Regions from separate parts of the Pseudoalteromonas sp. Angola-4 genome, predicted to be linked through region 2. Evidence: riboswitches for the same ligand, from Rfam matches in the RefSeq annotation. Region 2 holds a riboswitch; the other holds the start of a gene.
What was found. A riboswitch is a leader RNA that binds a small molecule or an ion and turns the genes downstream of it on or off. The one in region 2 is predicted to bind lysine.
Positions count from the first base shown of each region.

Region 1: it holds a riboswitch for lysine, as region 2 does, so the genes downstream of both, lysC (lysine-sensitive aspartokinase 3) here and dapA (4-hydroxy-tetrahydrodipicolinate synthase) in region 2, are expected to answer to the same signal.

Region 1 is NZ_JAQREK010000002.1:327,761-330,909, reverse strand. It holds gene PSH48_RS03950 (hypothetical protein) at 1-898, opposite strand, end outside; lysine riboswitch at 1,189-1,361, shown strand; gene lysC (lysine-sensitive aspartokinase 3) at 1,438-2,823, shown strand; gene PSH48_RS03940 (4'-phosphopantetheinyl transferase family protein) at 2,842-3,149, opposite strand, start outside.
Region 2 is NZ_JAQREK010000012.1:78,335-81,483, forward strand. It holds gene PSH48_RS14120 (protein adenylyltransferase SelO) at 1-658, opposite strand, end outside; gene PSH48_RS14125 (DNA-3-methyladenine glycosylase I) at 661-1,365, opposite strand; lysine riboswitch at 1,560-1,756, shown strand; gene dapA (4-hydroxy-tetrahydrodipicolinate synthase) at 1,885-2,769, shown strand; gene PSH48_RS14135 (2,3,4,5-tetrahydropyridine-2,6-dicarboxylate N-succinyltransferase) at 2,785-3,149, shown strand, end outside.

The sequences.
Region 1 (3,149 bases), on a different contig from region 2:
GGCCAAGCGAATAACGCTGCGCATCGCTTACAAAATTTGGTTGTACCGCGCTTAGCATGTTGTCTACGCCATTTTTACGCACAAGGCCAAGCACTTTTGCTGCCTGGCGGGTAATTAGGTTATTACGGCGTAGCTCTTCGCGCAGTGGCATGAGCATATCGGCACTTTTGCGTAAGCTTTCTCGGCCAACTAAATGCATTTCGAGTATCCGAGTACGCAATTGCTCAAGCATACGTTTGTCGTTGTAGGCTTTGCCTGAGCGTTCAATGTGCTCTATTTGCTTACTTATTTGCTGCTCAATAAGTGTAAAACAGGCATGAAAGTCACCGCGAATATCGACCATTTCAAGCATCGGTTCTATGTATTCGTCAAAGGCTTCTATTACCGCTTTGTAGCGCTTTTGCAAAGATTGCACCGCGTGATCAGATTTAGCTTGCTCAACAATGTTTAAAATAGCGTTTTCGTTGTGCGCGTAAAGCTTCATTATTTTACGCACCCGATCATCCATAATGCGGCTATAGCGGCGTAAATCGTCAAAGTCTTCTATTTCGCCGGCATTATCTAATCGGTTTCCTAGGCGTGCTAAATCATCAACCAAAACGCTAATTTCTTGTGCTAAACCTAGGTGTTCTTCTTGTAATAAAAAGGTCGCAAAATCGGCAATGGCGCGGTTTATTTCAAGCTGGGATGATTTAGCCAATGGAATAAGTATATCTTGATTGAGCAAACGATTTGTCTCTTTGTAAATGCGCTCGTTTGTCCATGTGGGCTGTTTTTGCTTAATGGCGTTTTGCACGTCTTTGAGGCTAAAGTCGGCCATTTTAAAACGTTTAAATAATAGCTCTAAAACACCCCAATGTTCGCTAAGGGTATTAAGCAGCTTTTTAGCTGGGATCATAATGCGGTGATACATCCTAGTATTGAGTTAACTACGCTTAAAGCAGAGCGTAGTTTTTATATTTTTATAATAAAAAGTACTCGTTATTAACTGGCTTAATTTACACATTTTTTTAGCTGGCGTACAGGCGAGTTACATTAAGCGCTGTAAAAGTAGCCAGAAATGTAAACCTTGGCTAAATTATTCGCGTTATATTAACTAAAACACCTTGACAGCTAGACGTCTAAACGATAACTTTCAAAGCCCCGCTACACAGTGGGGTTTTGTTTTATTAGCCACAGGTTAATACAACATTCAGAAGAGGTGCGATACTTAGGTATTTAATGGTAGGTGACGAACGCCCATAACCATTAAAGAGGGAAGTACTCGCCGAGGAAAACAAGGTTACGTCAACCATGTTTTTCGGTTTATGGGGCTGAATCCCCAAAACTGTCACCAACTTAGGTGGAGAGCTTCTGGCAGTGGACACATCTTATTTGCATTCCTTTGCCAAGTTCTTCTTGTTTTTTAGCGGTTTGGATACCGCGAAAGGAGACGAAATGACTACCCAATCAGTGCCACAAACAGTATCAGGCGCAAAATCAGATTACATCGTTGCCAAATTTGGCGGAACCAGTGTTGCAAACTTTGAAGCGATGAGTCGCTGTAGCGAAATTATTGTTGCAGATAAAAGCGTACGTATTGTAGCTGTGAGCGCCAGTGCCGGCGTAACTAACCACTTAGTTGCACTGTGCAAACCCGACCTTAGTAAAGAGCAGCGCCAAGCACACATAGATGGCGTATTGGCTATTCAACAGGCTATTTTAGATGAGCTGTCGCTTGATGCCGATTTAGCGGTGGGTTTTAACGAAACGTTAAAAGCATTTCAAATGTTAGCCCTTGAAACACTCACCACTGATCAACAACACGATGAGCTGCTTAGCTTTGGCGAGCGTTTATCGTCTTATTTATTTGCTCAAGTGCTGCGCTTAAAAGGCTTAAATGCAGATAGGTTTGATGTACGCAAAGTGCTTAAAACAGACAGCCAATTTGGTAAAGCAACGCCCGATGTTGCGGCCACTGCACAAGCCGCTAAAGATCTGTTAATTCCGTTATTAGATGAGCAAGTAATAGTTACACAAGGGTTTATTGGTAGTGATGAATTTGGCCAAACCACAACGCTTGGTCGTGGTGGCTCTGACTACAGTGCGGCGTTATTAGCAGAGGCTATTAACGCTAAAAGTGTACACATTTGGACCGATGTAGTGGGTATTTTTAGCACCGACCCGCGTTTATGCGCTAAGGCAACGCCAATTGCCCGTTTAAGCTTTGATGAAGCCGCAGAAATGGCGACATTTGGCGCAAAAGTATTGCACCCTGCAACTATTTTACCAGCAAGCCGTAGCCATATTAATGTATTTGTAGGCTCTAGCCGCGAGCCAGAGCGCGGGGGGACGTGGATTGAGCGTGAAAAATCGCAGCAGCCAGGTATTCGTGCCGTTACGCAGCGTAAAAACCAAATATTGCTAACGCTTAAAAGCCCAGAAATGTTATTAGCAAGTGGCTTTTTGGCCCGTGTATTTACCATTTTAAGTGAGTTTAATATATCGGTAGACTTAGTTACTACCTCAGAAATTAGTGTTGCCATAACCCTAGATAACGCACCTAATGCCTCGCGACCTGAGCTTGAGCAAGCGTGTTTAGATAAATTGGCCGAATTTTGTCATGTATCGGTTGAAAACAACTTAACCTTAGTGGCGCTTATAGGCTCTGAAATACAGCTACGCCAGCACGAAATGAACCTAATGAACGTATTAAAAGAGTTTAATATTCGATTAATTTGTCATGGTGCAAGTAAGCACAACTTATGCTTTTTAGTAGAGCAAAGTGAGTCAGATACCGTGGTACAAGCAATACACAGCCGATTATTAGAAAGCGCTGCTTAAGCTTTTAAAGCCAAGTTATTAAGTATCCAAGTTATTAAGTATAAAGCACCGCCAGTCGGTGCTTTTTTTATGCGCCACGCTTATATCAAACTCCTCATTGGCAACCGTTATGGTGTTACTCGATGCTGTTAGGTTTAACAAAGAAAATTCATCAAATACATTTGGGCTAAGCAATTGCGCTATTGGGCGGCTAGTTGCTTTAGCGAGTGCCTCTTTTAAGGTCCAAATTCTAAAAAAGCGGTGGGCTTGCTCTTTTATAGCCAAAGGCGCGGTAATTAAGGCAATTTCAGCCTTATGATAAAAATGCTTAGCGAGCTTTTCGAATC
Region 2 (3,149 bases):
TAACGGCTGCTAAAAAGTCTAAATAGCGCTGAGCCCCAGCTGATTGAATACTTGGGTAATGGCGCTCAATGGCTACATCAGCTAATTTTTTTAATCCCTCTACATCACCTTGAGTTGCTAAATACTGAAACGAGCCAACGCGAATATGGCTACTTGCTAAGCGGGTAACAATTGCGCCTGGTTGCGGCGGATTACGATAAACAGCTTCACCTGTGCCGACAACAGCCAAACACCGCGTGGTTTTAATCCCTAAGCCGTGCATAGCCTCGCTCATAATATACTCGCGAATAGCGGGGCCTAGTGCACATCGTCCATCGCCTCCTCTTGAAAAAGGCGTGGCGCCTGAGCCTTTTAACTGAATATCCCACAGCTGATTTTTATCATCGCTGATAGCACCCAGTAAGTGCGCTCGCCCATCACCCAAGCGCGGCGAAAAGTGCCCAAACTGATGCCCAGAATAGCCAAGCGCTACAGCACTTACCGGTTGTGGCTCGTTACCAGCAAAAGTACTGGCGCGCAGCGCTGGCTCAACATCTATATTAAACTGCTGTGCTAACGCTTCGTTCCACAAAAGTAATTGCGGGGCTGCAACGCTTGAAGGACTGTCCTCTATTGCGAAGTTATCTGCTATGCCTGTGTATCTTGGCACTAGTTTCATGGTTAATCCTCTGTTTGTTGGCTTATGCCTACGCGATTGTCGCCCACGCTGTAAGCCACAATTAAGCTAAGTTCTTGCAGGCTCAAACCACTTTGCTTTTGCATTTCGTTAAAAAACGCCTGTGCGCCAGTGAGCGATTTTTTAGTTTGCAGGCCGCCATCTATAATTTTGTGCGCTCTTAGGTAACTTTCTACATCTCGCGAAAGTAAAAAAGTATCTTTACCAAGCGCTCTTAAGGCATACGGGCCAGTATTTCCACCCAAACGGGCGCCGTGTTTTTTTAAATATGCCCATAAGCCAATAATGTCATCGCTTGGCCAGTTAGCTACAAACTTGCTAAAACTGCCATGTTGCTGAGCTATTTCGTGGATCATGTAGGCATTTTCAGGAATTGTTTTTACCTTTTTATAATTACGAATAATACGCTCATCAGTTGCTTTTTGCTCGAGCATATCGGGCGGCATCATAAGTAATTTATCAACACTAAACTGCCAAAAAACCTCTCTAAAACCTGGCCATTTACTGTTTATTACCGACCAGTAAAACCCGCTTTGAAATACTTTACGGGTAAACTCTTCAAGCCAGTCGTCGTCACTTAATGCGCTTAATGCTTTTTTAGATAAGGGTTTTGCGAGTAATAACTTAAGCATTTTTTCAGAACCTTTTCGCTCTACTGCTCGCTGATAAATATCGCTAAATTTTTCCATACTTATTAAATACCTCATCACTGCTCATAGGGTTAGTTTACGAGAAAAGCAGCTAATACGTAACCACCCACATTTTCGATGAACTAATCTGTATCCTGCAACTTGACACCTAGACGGCTAAAATGTTTTAATCGCCGCAATTACCCTATTTAAATTGTATTTTGTTAAACCTTTTGCGGTTAAACAAAATACAAAGGGCTAGAAGAGGTGCGTTATTCAGGTAGCGTATGTTAGGAGCGCAAACTCCAGTGAGCATATGTGAGGGGAATACCGCCGAGAGGTAAACGCTTTTGCGAAGCAATTACTTCGGGCGACTAGGTTGAATCCTAGCGACTGTCACCAATAGCTGTTTTAGAGCAGCTTATTAGTTTGGTGGAGAGCTTCTGGTCTTAAATAATAAGGCCGTGCGCCCTATTATTTTAAGCCCATTCGCTCTTCGAATACTGTTCGAACGACGTTAATGCGGCTCACATCATACAGCCTCCTTAATATCTCGAACACCTTATAGGTTCGTAAGAGATGATTCACAACTTCAATTTAGACGACTACGCACTGTGGACAGCGCTTGTTACGCCGTTTGATCAACAAGGTAATGTTGACTACGACACGCTCACAACACTTGTTAGCGAACAAGAAGCGGCACACAACGGTGTTTTACTGCTCGGTAGCACAGGTGAAGGCTTAGCCCTTACACTTAAAGAGCAGCAAGGCATTGTTGAGCACGTGTGCCAATTAAAACCCAGTGTACCGCTTATGGTTGCTGTTGGTGGTAGTAACTTGGCCCAACAAAAAGAATGGGTTAGCTACTGTAACCAATTACCTATTCACAGCTACTTATTAGGCTCGCCTCTTTATGCAAAACCAGGGGCTGTAGGTCAAACACATTGGTACGAAAGCTTATTAAACGAAAGCGCGCATCCGTGTATGTTGTACAACGTACCTGGGCGCAGCGGTGTAAGCATTCCTATCGAAACCATTGAAAACTTAAAAGCGCATCCAAAACTGTGGGCTTTAAAAGAAGCCAGTGGCAACATCACCCAATTTGAAGCATACCGACAAGCCGCGCCTAATTTAGCGCTATACAGTGGCGACGATGCACTTATGCCCTACTTTGCCCAAGCAGGTGCAAAAGGCTTAGTTTCGGTTGCGGCCAATGCATGGCCTTTGCAAACACACGAATTTGTAAAGCGCAGCCTAAGCGGTCAACACCCCAATTTATTTGCTCAGTGGACTCGCGCTATTAATAGCCTATTTGCTGTAGCAAACCCTATTCCCGTTAAAGTGCTAATGCACCAGCAAGGGCGTTTAAATAGCCCACTGTTGCGTCCACCTTTAACGCATCTTGAGTTAACGCAAACCGATTGCATTACCACTGCAAACGACACCATTTTATCTTGGCATTAAACACAGGTTTTTATAATGAGCTGGTTAGAACTACTAAATAATTTAGAATCGGGCGCAGTACGCGCAGCATCACAAAACGAAAGCGGCCAATGGGAAGCTAACGTAGAAGTAAAACAAGGCATTTTAGAAGCCTTTAAAAATGGCACTAACACCGAGTTTGCAGGCGGGTTTGTTGATAAGCACAACCTTGCACCGCAAGAATTTAGCACTGACGATGGCGTGCGTATGGTACCAGGTGGCACCAGTGTTCGCCGCGGTGCCTACGTAGCTAAAGGCACTATTATTATGCCACCAGCGTACGTAAATATTGGCGCATACATCGACGAAGGTACTATGGTTGATAGCCACGCATTAGTGGGTTCGTGTGCACAAGTTGGTAA